DNA from 4 places in the Paraburkholderia sp. D1E genome. Region 1 is predicted to be linked to each of the others. Evidence: riboswitches for the same ligand, from Rfam matches in the RefSeq annotation. Region 1 holds a riboswitch; each other region holds the start of a gene.
What was found. Region 1 has a riboswitch for cobalamin ahead of cobW (cobalamin biosynthesis protein CobW). Riboswitches for the same ligand answer to the same signal wherever they lie in the genome.
Positions count from the first base shown of each region.

Region 2: another riboswitch for cobalamin. It lies ahead of ACUN0E_RS37435 (TonB-dependent receptor domain-containing protein); the one in region 1 lies ahead of cobW (cobalamin biosynthesis protein CobW).
Region 3: another riboswitch for cobalamin. It lies ahead of ACUN0E_RS14580 (precorrin-3B synthase); the one in region 1 lies ahead of cobW (cobalamin biosynthesis protein CobW).
Region 4: another riboswitch for cobalamin. It lies ahead of ACUN0E_RS07515 (CbtB domain-containing protein); the one in region 1 lies ahead of cobW (cobalamin biosynthesis protein CobW).

Region 1 is NZ_JBQYMB010000001.1:2,880,256-2,884,758, reverse strand. It holds gene cobN (cobaltochelatase subunit CobN) at 1-1,009, opposite strand, end outside; gene cobW (cobalamin biosynthesis protein CobW) at 1,016-2,116, opposite strand; cobalamin riboswitch at 2,312-2,591, opposite strand; cobalamin riboswitch at 2,671-2,898, shown strand; gene cobA (uroporphyrinogen-III C-methyltransferase) at 3,123-3,884, shown strand; gene ACUN0E_RS13020 (cobalamin biosynthesis protein) at 3,881-4,423, shown strand; gene cobO (cob(I)yrinic acid a,c-diamide adenosyltransferase) at 4,420-4,503, shown strand, end outside.
Region 2 is NZ_JBQYMB010000001.1:8,319,754-8,324,256, forward strand. It holds gene ACUN0E_RS37435 (TonB-dependent receptor domain-containing protein) at 1-1,871, opposite strand, end outside; cobalamin riboswitch at 1,963-2,219, opposite strand; gene ACUN0E_RS37440 (ATPase) at 2,427-2,783, shown strand; gene ACUN0E_RS37445 (cell division protein ZapA) at 2,780-3,094, shown strand; RNA gene ssrS (6S RNA) at 3,205-3,386, shown strand; gene ACUN0E_RS37455 (EVE domain-containing protein) at 3,483-3,941, shown strand; gene ACUN0E_RS37460 (SIMPL domain-containing protein) at 4,140-4,503, shown strand, end outside.
Region 3 is NZ_JBQYMB010000001.1:3,235,758-3,240,260, reverse strand. It holds gene cobJ (precorrin-3B C(17)-methyltransferase) at 1-156, opposite strand, end outside; gene ACUN0E_RS14590 (precorrin-2 C(20)-methyltransferase) at 153-884, opposite strand; gene ACUN0E_RS14585 (precorrin-8X methylmutase) at 885-1,511, opposite strand; gene ACUN0E_RS14580 (precorrin-3B synthase) at 1,504-3,057, opposite strand; cobalamin riboswitch at 3,141-3,319, opposite strand; gene cbiE (precorrin-6y C5,15-methyltransferase (decarboxylating) subunit CbiE) at 3,404-4,503, shown strand, end outside.
Region 4 is NZ_JBQYMB010000001.1:1,619,160-1,623,662, forward strand. It holds gene ACUN0E_RS07500 (alpha/beta hydrolase) at 13-1,026, shown strand; gene ACUN0E_RS07505 (hypothetical protein) at 1,097-1,537, shown strand; gene ACUN0E_RS07510 (histidine phosphatase family protein) at 1,594-2,181, opposite strand; adenosylcobalamin (AdoCbl) riboswitch at 2,278-2,365, shown strand; gene ACUN0E_RS07515 (CbtB domain-containing protein) at 2,419-2,640, shown strand; gene ACUN0E_RS07520 (CbtA family protein) at 2,652-3,398, shown strand; gene ACUN0E_RS07525 (Arm DNA-binding domain-containing protein) at 3,423-3,947, shown strand.

The DNA.
Region 1 (4,503 bases):
GCCCCTTGAAACTGATCGCCCGCGTGATGATACGGCCGTCCACTTCCGGCAACGCGATATGCATGGCGATATCGCGCGAGTTGAGGCCTTGATTGTCCTTGACCCAATCCTCGCGGTTACCGCCACTCAGAATCACCTGCATCACCGGAGCGTCGCCGGCGAGCGCAAGCGGTTCGGGGTCGTCGATAGCAGACGCGGCGAATGCAGTCGTATTCAGCACCAAGGCGACATCGTGTTGCGCACACAACCGCTGCACGACTTCGCGGCTCATCGCATCTTTCAGCGAAGTAATCGCGACCGGCAGCGGATTCAGACCTTGTGCTTCGAGCGCATCAACCAGCGCATCGAACACGGCTGTGTTGGCCGCTTGCAGATGCGCCTTGTAGAACAGAATCGCAGCGACCGGCGCGCCCTTAACCCAGCGCGCCTGCCAGTCGGCCATCGTCGGGGTATCGCGTTCGGGATAATAGAGCGTCGCGGCAGGCAAGGCGCGCGGCGGCGCAGGCTCGTGCCCCCAGCCAAGCGAGCGGTACGCGATAGCGCGCAGGAACGCCTCGGCATTCTGCGGCCCGCCTTCACGCAGATAGCGCCATAACTGATGACACAGATCGGCGCCGGCAGTGCTGCGCGCGAGCAGGTTCGGATCTTCCTGAAGATCGCCGGAGAACATCGCGAGCGTCTGCTGCTTGCGCTCGGCGAGCGCGACCACCTGTTCGATTCCATACGGCCAGTACGCCTCGCCGCCGAGGTGATCGACCACTACGACACGCGCATGCTGCAACACGTCTTCGACATAGAAATCGACTGAGGCCGGTTGCCGCAAATACGTGACGTTCGCGAGCCGTACGCTCGGAAAACCCTCGCCCAGACGAGGCACCACGCTCGCCAGCAGCGACAGCGTGGTATCGGCGGAGCTGAGCACCACGATATCGGCGGGCTGCTGATCGATGCGGATCACGCCTTGCGTATCGTCGACAAAACCGCCCGGCGTAGTGCGCAGCAGATGCATGACCGGTTACGCCTGTTGCGGTTGGGCGTTCGCCACGGCGCCCAAAGCGGCGTCGAATGTCTGTTGCAGCGTGGCCTGGTCGAGGTCTTCGCCGATCAGCACGAAGCGGCTTTGCACGCCCTCGCCCGTTTCACCCGCTTGCCAGCGCCGGTCGAAATAACTATCGAAACGACGGCCCACGCCCTGGATCACCAGACGCATCGCGGCGCCCGGCAATGCCGCGAAACCTTTAACGCGGTAAATCGTGTTCGTTTCGACGAGCCCTTGCAACGCGGCGATCACAGTCTCGCGCGACGAAACATTCGCATGCACCACCACCGAATCGAATTCGTCGTGATGGTGATCGGCATCTTCGGCCGAACCGTGATGGTCGTGGCGCAGGTGAATCGTTTCTTCCGAGGCCGTTTCGAGGCCGAGCAACGTATGCAGATCGAGCTGGCCCATCTGCGCGCGCACGATCTTCACTTGCGGCGGAATTTCTTCACGAATCGAACTTTCGACAGAAGCTTGCTGTGCGTCGTCGAGCAAATCCGTTTTGTTCAGAATCACCAGATCGGCTGCCGACAACTGGTCTTCGAACAGCTCATGCAGCGGCGATTCATGGTCGAGATTCGGATCGGCCTGGCGTTGCGCATCCACGGCGGCCGGATTGTCGGCGAACTGGCCGCTCGCCGTGGCCGGGCCGTCGACTACGGTGACGACCGCGTCGACGGTAAAGCTGTTCTTGATCTGCGGCCAGTTGAACGCCTGCACCAGCGGCTTCGGCAACGCGAGACCGGATGTCTCGATCAGCACGTGATCGATCTGCTCGCGTCGCTCCACCAGTTTTTCCATCACCGGGAAAAACTCTTCCTGCACGGTGCAACACAGGCAACCGTTCGCAAGCTCATACAGTTGCCCTTCGGTCTCGACGCCGTTTTCATCGCAACCGATGCCACAACCCTTGAGGATTTCCCCGTCGATCCCGAGTTCGCCGAATTCGTTGACGATCACCGCGATGCGCTTGCCGCCCGCATGCTGAAGAATGTGCCGCAACAGCGTGGTCTTGCCGCTGCCGAGAAAGCCCGTGACGATGGTGACGGGGATCTTGCGCATTTGAGTTTGCATCGTGAGGTCCATCCGTAGGAGTTGCATGTGCACGCCGATGCGCCTGCGCGTCTGGCTGTATAGGCCGTGCAAACGGGGCGCATGCCCTAAGCCACGACAATAACCAGACACGAGGACGAACAACGGCGTTGCCGGGGCAACAGAAAACAGAAAACGGGAATGAGGTCATGAACGCGCCGCCGCATCCCCGCGGTGGTCATTCTTCGTAGTCTGGCCGGTATCCGGGCTGGCGAAAGCGCCGCTTCCCCTTCCCGGGCGAGTGGTTTCTCGCCCAGTGGTTATATGCCGACGCGGCCTTGCGCGTGGACATCGAAGCCGGCTCCGCGGCGCCAGGCAAACAACCTGGAACCGCTTTTCGCTTACCGTTGCGGGGGCAGCACAGGTTGACCCGATCCATTGCAGGTGGGCACCCTGTTTCCCGTTTAACTGCATGCGCACGAGCGCGCATGCGAGCACCAAAGTGCGTGCGAGTTTAGGCCGAGCGCCCCGTGCCGTCAAGGAAACGCAGGCGTCCGCAGGGCCTTTCCGCAGTGCCGGCGCGGCCTGCCGTGTGCTATCGTATGCGCGCGTTTGGTGCCCGCACATGCGTTCGCATGTGCAGTTAAACGGGAAACAGGCCGCGCTCGCTGCGCTCAACCTGTGCTGTCCCCGCAACGGTAAGCGACCTGCGGTGCTTTCGCATCGCGCATGCGTTTTTGATGCCACTGTCTGACGAATCTGGACGGGAAGGCAAAACGCATGAGGCCGCCAGCCCGGATACCGGCCAGACGCGGAGGCAGTGAACGTCACGCTGCCGTCCGCCGGAATCCGCGAGGGACGGATGTGAAGGCGCTGAAGCACGACGTGGCGCGGCCGTTGGCGTTTTCCCGTGGGAAACGCGGCGAGCAGCGTTTTTCGTCGCGCGTACCCTGTCGCACCGCATGACCTCAATTTCTGCCGCCCCGGGCCTCTTCGCGTCTCACCCGTTCCCGCTTGTCATGACATGGCGCACGCCATGCGCGCCGCGATGAGCCGCGCCTGGCTGATCGGCGCAGGCCCCGGTGACGTCGAACTGATGACGCTCAAGGCAACGCGCGCCCTGGCGCAAGCCGATGTGGTGCTGGTCGACGATCTGGTGAACCCCGACGTGCTGCAATTCGCGCGCGCCGACGCGCAGATCGTGTACGTCGGCAAACGTGGCGGGCATCCGTCGACACCGCAGGCCGGCATCGTCGCGCAGATGCTCGAACATGTGCAGGCCGGGCGCAGCGTCGCGCGTTTGAAAGGGGGCGATCCGTTCGTGTTCGGCCGCGGCGGCGAAGAACAGCAGGCGCTGCATGCCGCGGGCATCAGCGTGGACGTGATCAACGGCATCACCGCCGGGATTGCAGCGCCCGCGGCAATCGGTATTCCTGTGACGCATCGCGATTACGCGCAAGGCGTGGTGTTCGTCACCGGACACGGCGCCGGCAGTGGCGAGCCGGACTGGGCCGCGCTCGTCGCCACGCGGATGACGTTGGTGATTTACATGGGCATGCGTCGCCTGAACGATATTGCCGCCGCGTTGCTCGCGGCCGGCATGAGCGCCGATACGCCGTCCGCGGCGATCGAATCGGCGACGCGTCCTGAGCAACGGCACGTGCTCGCGCGGCTCGGCGAGTTCGCGGATACAGTCTCGCGTGCCGGACTCGGATCGCCGGCGATCGTGGTGATCGGCGGAGTGGCTTCGCTGGCTTTGGCGCGGGATGCTGTGAATGCCAGTACGGTGGGCGGGTTGGACGCGCAATGAAAACGCTCACTGTCGGCATCGGTTGCCGCCTGCACAGCCCGGCTGAGGAGATTGAAGCGGCCGTGCGCGCCACACTCGGCTCGCACACATTCGATGAAATCAGCACGGTTGCCTCGATCGACACCAAAGCCCACGAAGCCGGCTTGCTCGAATTCTGCGCGCGTCATGCCCTGCCGCTGATGCTGTTCAGCCGCGCGCAGATTGCGGCGATAGCGGTGGACGATCCGTCGGCGGCAGCACGCGAGCATCTGGGCATAGACGGCGTCTGCGAACCGTGCGCGTTGCTCGCCGCAGCGGCCGAATCTGAGGCGGCCAGCGCACCAGGCGCCGCCCACGCGTCGACATTTGCGTCAGTTGCATCGGCTGAATCGGCTGCCCCAATCGCCTCACCTGCGTCGATTGCACTCAGTGCCGCGAACGCACGGCTACTCGTGCGCAAAACCATTCGCAACGGCGTCACGGTAGCGATAGCCTCAACCACCGTCCACCCCGCCGGCGAACCGACAAACAACGACACCCAAAAACAGGACCTTTCATGAAGACTGATCCCGAATCGCATCAACGCATGACCGAGCGCCGGCGCGAAGGTCACGAGAAAAAGCAGGCCAGCGCCACCGTC
Region 2 (4,503 bases), 5.4 Mb from region 1:
ACATACGCACCGCGCCGCGGCGAGTTATACGAATAGGCCGTTTCATAGTCCTTGTTCAACAGGTTCTGGATTTGCGCGGCGACGTACCACGCCTTTGTGAGGTTGTAGCGCGCCGACAGATTCACCACACCGTAGCCGCCCAGTGTGCCGCTGCTATCTTCACGGGCGCCGCTGACGATCCACTCGCCGCCGACGCGCCACCCCGCAATGCTGCGGTTCACCGCCAGCGAAGCGAAGCGCCGTGCACGCCGCACGAGATCGGTATCGCTATCGAGGTCGACCGGATTTTGCAGCGTCACCGACGCGCGCACATCCGTCTTGCCGACATGGCCGCTCCACGACCCTTCGAGCCCCTGCACCTTCGCACGGCCGACGTTCTCGGCCAGATAAATGCCGGGCGTCACCTGCTGGTAGTCGATCAGATTTGAATAACGCGTCTGAAACGCGCTCAGACGCATCACGCCAAGCGCATGCGACGCGTACTGCAACGCTGCTTCGATCGAATGACTGCGCTCCGGCTGGATCGACGGATTGCCGCTGATCGGATAGTACAGATCGTCGAAGCTCGGCGCGCGAAACGAATCCGAATAGCTTGCAGTCGCCTTCCAATGCTCGGTGACGTCGAAGCCGTAGCCGAGATAGTAACTGTTCGCCCCGCCGAAATCGGAATACTGATCGTGCCGCACATTGGCCTGAATCTGGTTGCGCCCGAAGCGCCCCGTATAGCCGACAAAAGCCGAATCAACATGCCGGTCGGGCGCCGCAAACGTATCCGAGTCGAGGCTCTGATCCAGATGCTCGTAGCCGACCTGCAGTTTCTGTTGCGCGGCGAGCGCGAAATCATTTTGCCACGTGTACTGGCGATTGTCGGTATCGAAGCGGCCGTTGTAGATGCCGTTAGTATTCGACACGCTGCGGTCGTCACCTTCGGAAACGACAAAGTGCGTGGTCCACCAGTCGGTCAGCTTGCCGTTTGCGAACACCGACACCTGCCGCACTTTGCTATACAGATTGTTCAGATCGGTCGGCACGCCGTACGCGTTGTCGTAGCTGTTATTGCCGTTCGACTGGAGATAGGTGACGCCCGCGTCCCATTTGTCGTTGAACTTGTGGCGCAGCGAAGCCGAGATGCTTTCGTTCAGATAGCCGTTCGCATTCGGATTCGCATTGGGCGCCTGTGCCGGATTGAGCGAGGAGAAGCCGTCGTCTTTCGAGCGCGCAAGCGAGATGCTGAAGGTCGTGTTGCCGTCTTTATCCAGCGCGCCGTTCACGCCCACCTGCTGCGTCTGCGTGTGATAGCTGCCGTAGCCCACCGAAAAATTGAAGCGCGGCGGATGATCGCCGCCGTCTTTCGTGAACACCTGTACCACGCCGCCGATCGCGCCGGAGCCGTAGAGCGCGGACACGTTGCCGTTCACGACTTCGACGTGATCGATCTGGTCGAGCGGAATCTGCGCGAGTTGCGGCGCGCCGAGACTCACCGAATCGACCCGTACGCCGTCGATCAGCAACAGCGATTGCGTCGACGATGCGCCGCGCAGAAACAGGCTCGCGGTGGAACCCGGGCCTCCAGTGCGCGAGATTTGCGCACCGGGCGCGAGTTGCAGCAGACCGGGCAAATCGGTTGCGGTCGTATCGGCGATGTCCTGCTGATCGAACAGCGTGGTCTGCGGGATCGCATCGGCGAGCGGTTGCGGTCCACGCTCCGCGGTTACGACAACGGGCGACAACACCGCGGGAGACGAACCGGCAGCCCCTGAATCGGCAGAAGAAGATGAAGACGGCGACGAAGAAGACGCAGCTTGCGCGTGCACGACGAGCGGCAGGCTCGCAAAGGCGAGCAACGCCGCGCGAGCGATAGGGGACAGCATGGGGTGGCATTCCTGTTGATAGCGTGCGCGGCCCGCTTCCCCGCGGGCCGATGCGTAACGAGGCGCCCGCGCTGTTTTACGTTTGCGTGGGGGCGATCCTCTCCCTCTGGCCGGTATCCGGGCTAGCGACACATCGATCCCGCCTTCCCACGCGTGACGCGCAGTGGCACACTCGCGTGTTCAGCTTCAAACACGCGATCAGGATCAACCTGCATGACGTATGCGGTCGCTTACCGTTGCGGGGGCAGCGCAGGTTTGCGCGTTCTGGCGAACGGCGCACCCTGCTTCCCGTTTAACTGCGCGCACTATGGAAAAGCACGCGCGGGCACCAAAGTGCGGCCAGTTTAGGAGCGGTCCTCCAGTCCGTCAAGAATGGTTAATCCGTGCGCAATCTGTTCTGTTATGTGCAGGTTATTGTCCGATGCACGAGTCGTTTTTCATCATAGGGTCGATAAAAGCCTGCACAAAGCGATGTTGTTACGTCTCGAAACGAGACAATTGTCGGAACCTGCGACATTCCGCGCTAAAATGCGATGTCTTTAGAGGACGCAGCAGATGCTCACCGAACTCGAAACACTTTCACAGAATATCGGCAAGCTGATCACGATCAGCCAACGCCACAATGAAGCGCGGCTCGCGCTCGAAGATCAGCTCGCCCAAACGCGTGCCGAAGCTGAGGCCACGCGCACTGAACTCGCGTTGATGCGCGAGGAGCGCGATACGCTGCAAGCGGAACGCGACGCGCTGTCGGCAAAGATCGACGACGCCCAGGTACGCCTGAATGCGATCCTCGAAAAGCTGCCGCGAGCTCGTGCGCAAAGCGAGCCGGACAATCAGCTCGATCTGCTCGAGGCCGCCCCGCATGAGGTCGAAGCGGAGAGCGACGCCACCCGCCATGGAGAAAATGCATGACCACCAAGCAGATCGAAGTATCGATTCTCGGCGTGCCCTATCGGCTCGCCTGCTCGCCGGAAACGGAAGGCGCGCTGCTTGAAGCGGTTGCACGCGTCGACGCCGAGATGTCGAAGATCCGCAACAACAGCAACGTGCGCGGCACGGATCGCATTGCCGTCATGGCTGCGCTGTCGCTGGCATCGGAACTGCTTAAGCTGCAAACGAGCGTGCGACACGGAGAAGCATTTCCCGCCGAAGAAATCCGGCGTACAATGCATCAAATGAACGAACAACTGGGTACGGTGATTCAGCAGTACAGCATGCAGTAAGCACCCAGCAGTCTCGAACAATTTCAAGTGGCCGGTCCTGAGATCGGCTGCGAATTCAAGCGGAATGCATGAGCAAAAACTCACGCAAACAATTGAGTTCAATCGGTTTGACCTCCCTGCCTGGTTCGCCAAGGTCATATATTCCTTGAACCAATGCCATGTGCACGGTTGTGGAAATTTGTAGCACGGGTGTGCGCGTCACTCTGTCTGATGTACCCGAAGTGCTGCTAACTGCGACCAATTCTGAACCCCCGGTTCAGGATGCCGGCCTAGCGGCTAAGGCGGGGACCTTATTCAAAAGCGGCATCGGACTTCGGTTCGATGCCGTTTTTCTTTGGGTCTCGGTTTTTCTTCTGTATTCTCAAACCTTTAACGTTCAATTCGATTCATGCGCTACTGGCTAATGAAGTCCGAACCGGACGAAGCAAGCATCGACCATCTCGCCCAGGCACCGCAACACACGTTGCCGTGGACCGGCGTGCGCAACTATCAGGCACGCAACTTCATGCGTGACATGATGCAGGTCGGCGACGCTGTGCTGTTCTATCACTCGAGTTGCCCTGAGCCGGGCATTGCGGGACTCGCGGAGGTGTCGTCTACTGCCTATCCGGATCCCACTCAATTCGATAAGAAGAGCCCCTACTACGACCCGAAGCCGTCGCAGGAAACGCCGCGCTGGCTGCTTGTCGATGTGGTGTTCAAGAAGAAAATCCCGTTGATTCCGCTTTCCGCATTGCGCGAGCATGAGGAATTGAAGGACATGCGCGTGCTCGCCAGAGGCAACCGCCTGTCGATCACGCCGGTGACCGAAGCCGAATGGCGCTTCATCACCAAGCGTCTTGTTTGACGCTGCATACGCACATGCGACCCGTCGCTGCTGCAATCATGTGCAAATCTGCAGGCGGATGAAGACAAACGTTGAAGCAAACGTCAAATTAGGGAACCAAGCCCAGGTTACAAGCGCCTAACGGACTCGCAAACGTCGTGCCATTGGCCGGCGTTCGCTCCAATCGTGCACAAACCTGTTCAAGCAAGGAGTCCAAGAATGACGAAAAACACCGCACGTGCACTCGCTCTCGCTCTCGTATGCGCCGCCCCTGCCGCGCTCGCGCTGACGCCGGCCATGGCGCGCGCGCAAGGCGTGACGCAGTATCAGCCCGCTGGCGTGCTGTCGCTGAATGCACAGGCAAGCGCGGAAGTGCCGCAAGACGTCGTCGATATCACGCTGTTCTACGAGCAGGAAGCGAGCGATCCGTCCGCGCTTACCTCCACGCTGAATCAGCGCGCCGATGCGGCGCTGCAAAAAGCCAAGGGCGTGAACGGCGTAACGGCCCGCACCGGTTCCTTCTCGATCTACCCGTCCACCGATCGTGACGGCCGCATTTCCGCATGGCGCGGCCGTACGGAAG
Region 3 (4,503 bases), 360 kb from region 1:
TAGATCACGCAAATGAGCGCCGAGCTCCGTATAAGAAACATCAGCCTCGACTCGTCCCTGGAAGGCGTGCACCTGACAACCCGCATACAACGCCTGGATACGCCGCGCAGTCGCCAGCGCGCCCGAACCGAGAATCACAATCGCGGGTGGCGTCATGCTTGCCATTTTTCCCCCGGCACGACGAGCAGCGAAAAATACGGCGACGCCATCGGATCGACTTCGGCGAGCGGCACGATGCGCTGATTGCCCATCGTCGCGCGTTCGACGTAAAGCGCACGATGCGCGAGCCCCAGCTCGCCGAGCACGCGCCGCACCTTATCGAAATTGCGGCCGAGTTTCATGATGACGGCAGCGTCCGCATCGGCGAGGCGCCGGCGCAATTCGTCTTCGGGCAACACGCCGGACAGCACCGACAAACTCTGATTGCGATACACCAGCGGCGAACCGAGCACCGCTGCGCCGCCGAGCATCGAGCACACGCCGGGAACGACTTCGGCTTCGAAGCGCGCCGCGAGGCGGTCGTGCAAATACATGTACGAGCCATAGAAAAACGGATCGCCTTCGCAAATTACCGCGACGTCGCGACCTGCATCGAGGTGGCCGGCGACGATCTGCGCTGCGGTGTCGTAGAAGTCGGCGATGATCGCTTCATACGAAAGCGGAGGCTCGAGCGCTTCAGTGGTGACGGGATAGACGAGCGGCAGATGCTGCTGGGCGTCATGCAAATGCGCCTCGATGATGCTGAAGGCGTTGCCTTTCTTACCCTTCGCGACGAAATACGCGACCACGGGTGCCGCCTTCAGCAAACGCAGCGCTTTCAGCGTGATGAGTTCCGGGTCGCCGGGGCCGACGCCGAGTCCGAATAAACGTCCTTGCACGGTCATTTATTCGACCTCCGTCGCCAGCGCATTCACCGCGGCGGCGGCCATCGCGCTGCCGCCACGTCTGCCGTGAACCACGACATAGGGCACGCCGCGGCTGTCTTCGGCAAGCATCGCTTTCGATTCGGCCGCGCCGACAAAACCCACCGGAAAACCGAGGATCAACGCGGGCTTCGGCGCACCGGCATCGAGCATGTCGAGCAGATGAAAGAGCGCGGTCGGCGCGTTGCCGATCACGACGACACTGCCGGCCAGATGCGGCCGCCACAATTCGAGCGCGGCGGCCGAGCGTGTATTGCGGAGTTCGCGCGCCAATCCGGGCACGTCTTCGTGCGTGAGCGTGCAGATTACTTCGTTGTTCGCGGGCAGTCGCGCGCGCGTGATGCCTTGCGCCACCATGCCGGCGTCGCACAGAATCGGCGCGCCTTGTGCCAGCGCCGTGCGGCCCGCGACGCCTGCGCCTGCAGAAAACTGGAGATCTTTAATGACGTCGACCATCCCGCACGCGTGGATCACGCGCACCGCGAGCTTTTCGAGGTCGGCGGGGATGCGCGAGAGATCGGCCTCCGCACGTATCGTCGCGAAGGATTGGCGATAGATCTCCTGACCGTCGCGAATGTAATCAAGCATCAAAAGGGCTCCGGGCCAGGTGTGCCAATGGGTCGAGCATGTCGGCGGCCTGTTCGATCGTGAGTTGGTGCGCGACACACGAGCCGAAATCCGGCTGGCCGTCGCGTCGATAAAGGTCGTAGATGCCGGGCGCCACGGCCAGCAGCGTGTACGGCGCGCAATGCGCGGCGGCGCATGAGCGCGGGCAGCCGCTCAGATGGACGTCGATGCCCTCGGGCAAGCGATTCGCTAAAAGCAGTGCGTCGGCTTTGGTGTCGGCGAGGCTTTTTGCGCAGCCTGTGGAACCGGCGCAGGCGATCAAGCGTGTAAGAGGCTGCGTGGGATCGCAGGCGAGGCCTAGCGTGTCCATTTCAGCGAGCACGGTGGGTGCTGCATTTGCAGCGACATCGGGCAGCAACACGCTTTGCCAGGGCGTCATGCGCAGCGTGCCGTTGCCTTGCTGTTGCGAGAGCGTGGCGAGGCCGCGCAAGGTGATGGCGTCGAGTCGTCCAAGCGGCGGTTGGCCGCCTACGTGCTGCATCCCCACCACGCGCTGCGCGTGCGCGCCGAGTCGTAGCGTGGCATCGGCAGGCGTGCCGCGTTGCCAGTTTGCGAGCGATGTGTCGCGTGATAGCGGGAAATCGACATACGCTTGAGCGTGCTGCAATAGCGCATCGGCGGAATGCGTGGCAAGCAGATGACGCATGCGCGTGGCATCGGCGGCGGCCAGATCGAGGAACGTGTGCAGCAGTGCACGAACAAGACCAGTGACTTGCGCAGGGAGCACGGCGGCGAGGGCGCCTGTGCTATCCGTGCGGGGGCGTTCCGTGGCGTCACGCGAGTTAGCGTATCCGGCATGCTGGAATGTATCCGTGGCCGCATCGGCTTCAACGGCAATGTTCGCGTTCGCCACTACCGGCGGACACCCCCCCAAACCAACAGCAAACCGCACGCCGTCTTCCGCCTGCGTTGCCGCCAGCCAGACATCATGCGGATGATCGAGCCGCGCAAGGCGCTCACCGCCATCGAGCAGTAGCGCGAATTTGGGCGATAGCGCCGCAAAACGCGCTTCGGTTTGCAGCAAGGTGAGCAGTTCGAGGCTAAGCGGCCGCGTGTCGAACAGCGCAAATGGATCGCGCCCGGCAGTCGGGCTCACCATCACATTGCGCACATCGTCCGCAGCGCCGAATCGAGATGTGTCTGAAGCATCCGCTGAGGTCGCGAGCAGCAAGCGGGAAGCATCCACCGCGCCGGCCGCCCCAATCGGACCTAACCCCGCATCGACTAGCGCCGCGATCAACGCCGCTTCATGCCCGCTTAGCACGCCACGCACCTGCAGATTCGCGCGATTGGTCAACTCGACCACGCCGGCCGCATGCTGCTCACTCACGTCGGCAATCACCACGGCTTGCGCCGCGCTCAGCTCGCCGTCGGGCAATTTGATCCGGCAAATCCCCCCATCGCGTGCGGCGACGATGCGCAGCAGCCCGGGACATGCCGAGGGCCGCAGCGTCTGGGCCGCGTCGGACGAAGCAGTGGAGGGCGAAGCTTGATTCAAGACGGACACCGGGTTTAGCGTCGCGCGACGGCCCGAGCAAGCCGCAAGGCGGCATTGCTGCGGCATCGGTACACCCCGCCCGATGTAGGCTGGCACGAACAGTCTCGCCGGCAGGTCTCCTGGCTGGCAGGTCGTGGTCCGCCGCTGCCTTCCCGGTCGAACCAGTGGCGCGGAGCGCAGGCGGACTCGCTGCATACAGTTGCGGGGGCAGCCACAGTGGCACTGTGTTCCCTCTTCGGCCCCGAAGGGCACCGGCGGCTGTATTATGCCTTTTTTCGAACAGCACAACGAGGCTGGACGCTTTGATCGGCGTGGCACAGCGCAATATTTGAAGATACAGATTGAGGATGGATTCATGCCGGCATGGCTGACCGTAGTGGGCATAGGCGATGACGGCTTCGCCGGCTTGGGGAGGCCTGCGCGGCGTGCTTTGCTGGAGGCGTCGGTGGTCTACGGCGGCGAACGGCATCTGGCGATGCTGCCCGCGCGCCTCGCCGCGCGGCGCGAGACATGGCCGCGGCCGTTCGATCTCGCGCCGTTGCTGGCGGAGCGTACAAGGTCCGTGTGTGTGCTGGCGAGCGGCGATCCGATGCTGTTCGGCGTCGGCGCGACGCTGGCGCGGCAGTTGACGCCAGGTGAGTTGCGGGTGCTGCCCGCGCCTTCATCGTTGTCGCTGGCGGCCGCGCGGCTGGGCTGGCCATTGCAGGATGTCGCGACGGTTTCGCTGGTGGGACGGCCATTGCCGACACTGAATGCTCATTTGCACGACGGCGCGCGCGTTTTCGTGCTGAGCGCCGATGGGCGTACACCCGCAGCACTGGCCGAATTGCTGAATGCGCGTGGTTTCGGCGCGACCCGGATGACCGTGCTGGAGCATTTGGGCGGTGATCTGGAACGGCGCATCGACGGACGCGCGGACCAATGGTCGGCACAGGAAGTGGCGGCGCTGAACCTGATTGCGCTCGAATGCCGTGCAACGGAAGGCGCCCCGCGTTTGCCGCTGACCTCAGGCTTGCCCGACGACGCCTTTCGCCACGACGGTCAGTTGACCAAACGCGACGTCCGCGCGATCACGCTGGCGCGCCTCGCGCCGACACCCGGTGAATTGCTATGGGATGTGGGCGCGGGCAGCGGCTCGATCGGCATCGAATGGATGCGCGCGCACCCGACTTGCCGCGCGATCGCAATCGAAGGGCATGCGGAACGGCAGCGGTTCATCGAACACAATCGCGATGCATTGGGCGTGCCGGGTTTGCAACTGGTGGCCGGTCGCGCGCCCGATGCGCTGGAAGGACTGGCTGTGCCGGATGCCGTGTTCATCGGCGGCGGCGTGACGGTGCCGGGCGTGCTCGACGCCTGTTGGGCGCGTCTGCGCGATGGCGGGCGACTGGTCGCCAATGCGGTCACTTTGCAAGGCGAGGCGGCGCTGGCGGCGTGGCGTGAGCACCATGGCGG
Region 4 (4,503 bases), 1.3 Mb from region 1:
AGAGCTTATTGCATGACCCAGCCTTTGATTACAGACGACGAACGCGCGCCGAATGAACGTCCGGTCGCCGTCGTCGCCAGCCGGCACTTTAGTGTCGAAACGCATGCGGGAAGCGGCACCGTGCCAGTGTTCGCGAATGGCGACTGGCTTGCGCCGACGCGTGAGGTCAAGCGCGCGGTGATCCTGATTCACGGACGCTTGCGCAATGCGGACTCGTACTTCGATCTGGCGGAGCGCGCGTGCGCGCTGGCGGGTGGCGATGCCGCCGATACGCTGCTGATCGTGCCGCAATTTCTCGCGAGTGCCGACCTCAGCGCGCATGCGCTGCCGCCGTCCACGCTGCATTGGGAATGGACTAGCTGGATGGGCGGCGAAAACGCCGAGGGTCCGGCGCCGATCAGTTCATTCGATGTACTCGACGCCATTCTGCAGACACTGGCGTCGCGCGAGCAGTTTGCGTCGCTGAGCGAGGTGGTGATCGCCGGGCATTCGGGCGGCGGCCAGGTGGTGCAGCGTTATGCCGTGGTGGCGCAGGGTGAGGCGCCCCTCGTCGCGCGCGGAATCGCACTGCGCTATGTGGTCGCGAATCCTTCCTCGTATGTGTACTTCGATGCAATGCGGCCGACTGCGTCCGGCGAGTTCGAGGCTTTCGATGCGACGGTCTGTCCGTCGTTTAATCGCTGGAAGTATGGACTCGAGGATTTGCCGGCCTATGCTTCGCGTAGAGAGGGCGCTGGTTCCGCTGACGCGCTCGAATCGCGCTATGCGCATCGCGAAGTCACCGTGCTGCTCGGCGGCGCGGATTGCGATCCGCAGCATCCTGCACTCGATCGTTCATGCGCTGCGCAGACCCAGGGCGAGCATCGGCTGGCGCGTGGCCTGGCTTATGCGCGCTATATGGCGTCCAGGCATCCGGAAGGATCGGCGAAGCATCGTACGTTTGTGATCGACGGCGTTGGGCACGATGCGAAGGGGATTTTTGGGTCGACGCCTGGGCTGGCCGCGTTATTTGGAGACGCTTCCTGACGGTTCCGGCGCGCCATGGGCACGAACCGTGCTACCACGCTAGAGCCACCTTTCGAAGGACCGCGCCGACATGAACAAGACCATCATGCTTACTGCAGCGATTGCCGCTGTGTCGCTGAGCGCCTTGCTGCCATGCAGCGCGAATGCCGACGATGCGCCTAGCCCGTGCGCGTCGCTCAAACGGATCGTCGCGGCGGCGCCGGACGGTTTGGCCTCGCTCACACCGGACGACGGCAAAGGCGTTGCACAACCCTACGGCGATGACGCGCAATGTTTGGCGAGCCGTGGCAGCTACCAATGCACGTGGACGCCGCACCATGACGCCGGTTCGAGCGCGGATGCGCTGCAGGCCGTCGCGGCGGACATCGCTTCGTGTCTGCCAGACGCCACGCACGACCAGAATTCGCCTGGACGTCAGCACTTTTATCTCGGCACACGCGCCAGGCGGACCGATATCACGTTGACGCGAGCCGGTTCGAACAAGCTGAGGTTGGTCGTCTCAGGCAAGTGAGCGGGCGCATGAGTTTTGAATCGGCTGTCTGCGCGCGGCAAACGTTGCGGTCACCGTTACTGTGACGCCGGCCACCATGTCCAGCCGCGTCGCGAGCGTCGCAACTGGACCGTCGAGAGCGGCGCGATCTCGATGCGCGAAAACACGGCGGGCGATGCCGCGAGCGCACATACGAGGGCGGCCCGGATCACTGGCGCGTGCGTGATGGCGACCACATTTTGCGTATCGCGTGGTCCTTCGCTCGACGCATCGTCTAGCGTATCGAGCCACAGTCCTACACGCTTCACGAGTTGACTGAATGACTCGCCGCCATGCGCGGCAGCGTCGGGATCGTATGTCCATGCGCCGAGGTCCTGTGGCGCCTCGACCGCGAGATCAGCGAGGCGGCGGCCATGCCATAGGCCGTAGTCCAGATCCGCCAGTCCCTTGTGGACCGCGGCACTGAGACCCAAGGCCGACGCCGTATCGCGCGCACAGACGGCAGGGCTGACAAAAACCGCCGCGTCGTCCGGAATCGACAGGCGCGCCCGCGCGGCACCTGCTTCGGCGAGGCCGCGTGCATCGAGCGGATCGTCGGCGGGAAAGCGGGCCGCACGCATCGCCGCGGTCGATGCGTGGCTGATCAGTAACAGCCGTATGTCCATTCAGTTCATTCCCATAAAGGCCAGCCCAAGGCGGGACGCATGCAGCCATGCTTTGCGTTGCCGAGAGGCAAAGTTTAGCGCGTAGAATAGCGGCACTGCGAAGCACGGAAGCCGGTGAGAGCCCGGCGCGGTCGCGCCACTGTAATCGGCATTCACGAGCCGAAAGCCAGACCTGAGCTTCGCACCATCCCTTTTCGATCGACTATCGGGGCGCGTTACCCCCAGGAGATGTCCATTATGTCCAACGCTGTTTTCGATCCCGCGGCTCAGCCTGTCGCCCAACCCACACCGATTCCGCTGCGTGAACTGCTGCCTTGGGTCGTGTTCGGCGGCTTGCTGCTGTTGCTCGCGATTTATTTCGTTGGTGCGGAAGAAGGCGCCACCTCGCTGGTGCCTGGCATGTATGTGCATGAATTCGTGCACGACGGCCGCCATCTGCTCGGCTTTCCCTGCCACTAACGGAGTCGAACATGGTTGGTAAATTGTTGGTACGCGGGATGCTTGCAGGCATCGCCGCGGGATTGCTCACGTTCGGCTTCGCCAGATTGGTGGGCGAGCCTCAAGTCGATCAGGCGATCTCCTTCGAGGAAAAGGCCGATGCCGCCAAAGGCGAAGCGCCGGAACCCGAACTGGTGAGCCGCGATACGCAAGCGGGGCTCGGGCTGCTGACGGGTGTGGTGACGTATGGCGCAGCGTTCGGTGGACTGTTCTCGCTGGTGTTCGCGTTTGCGTACGGCCGCGTCGGCGCACTGAGTGCGCGCGCGTTGTCCGCATGGCTGGCGCTTGGCGCGTTTATCGCGTTGGTGATCGTCCCGAACATCAAATATCCGGCGAATCCACCCTCGGTGGGCGACCCCGAGACGATCGGGACGCGCACCGGTTTGTTCTTCCTGATGATCGCGATCTCGCTAGTCGCACTGGTGTTCTCGCTGAAGGTGCGGCGCCGTGCGGCGCTGAAGCTGGGCGCGTGGAATGGCTCGATCGTGGCTGGCGTGGTGTTTGTCGTGATCATTGCTGCCGTGCAACTGTCGATGCCGACGATCAACGAAGTGCCGGCAGCTTTCCCGGCGGTGCTGTTGTGGAAATTCCGCGTCGCGGCAATCGGAATGCAGGTGATTATGTGGACGACCATTGGGCTGCTGTTCGGCGCCCTGGTTGAGCGGAGCAAACTGTTGGCTCCCGCGACCGGTAGCGCGACGAAGTCCGCTTACCTTTGATGGCATAACACGGGCGCAACCGTCGTGACGGTTGCGCCGACGTGCAGCGCGCAAGAATATAAATACATCAAGCACTTGGCGCGTTTGGCAGGATGTTATCCACAGGCTTATGGACAAAGTCTGTGGATAAAGTTATCCCGCGTCGCACAAGGTCTACAAACATCTGTTCCGTTTGAATTCAACAACTTAGTTGTTGGCGCACGGCCTCCGGTTGTCCGTATCATCGGGACACGGCAGGTGTTTTGTGGGGAATATCGTGGGGAAAATCGTTCGCAATCAATCAGCAAAGGGTCGCTCCTTAAACTCGGCGCCGCCGATCATGACCGCGTCGTGAACGACGGCACCGGCCTGTCTGGCCGGGTGCATGCCGGAGCGAAGGGAATCAGCGTCCGCTATCGCTACCGCTTCGAGGGTGAGTCCCGGGAAATGCCACTTGGAGCGTGGCCGCGCGTGGCGCTCGCCGCAATCCGGCTGAAGCTTGATGAAACGAAACTGCGTGTACAACGCGGTGGCGACCCGGCCAGCGCAGGCTGGTCGCGGACAAGCTGAAAGTCGAGAAGGCGCAGGTTGTACGGCAACAGCAGGAACTGGTCGAACGGGAGCGTGAGCATGCGGAATCACAACTGACCGTGAAGGCCATGTTCGAAGCGTGGCATCCCGAGGCAATGGTGGACAATACACCGGACGGGGCCAGAGGTGTTCGTCGGATATTCGAGCTGCACCTGTTGCCGGGTTCTGGCGATACGCGGGTTGCTGATATCACGCCAGGCGACATTCGCAGGCAGTCCGCACGCTCATCGACGCAGGGAAAATCTCGACCGGCATATCGCTGCACATGTACGCCAATGCGATGTTCGTGTGGGCGGCCAGGCGCAAGCCCTGGAGGCTGCTTTTTGAGGTGAACCCGGTTGAGGACGTGGACATCGAGCGCATGCTGCCTGCGGATTATCAGGACTGGTGCGAGCGTGTTCTCGAAGATGGCGAGATCATTGAGTCGCGCAACCGCTTTCAGGTCATCCGTAACGCGTGGGATTTTCATACCGGGCCTCGTCGTGGGAATATCGCCAGGCCAATCCCGCGCGAACATGAACTGGCCGTCTGGATC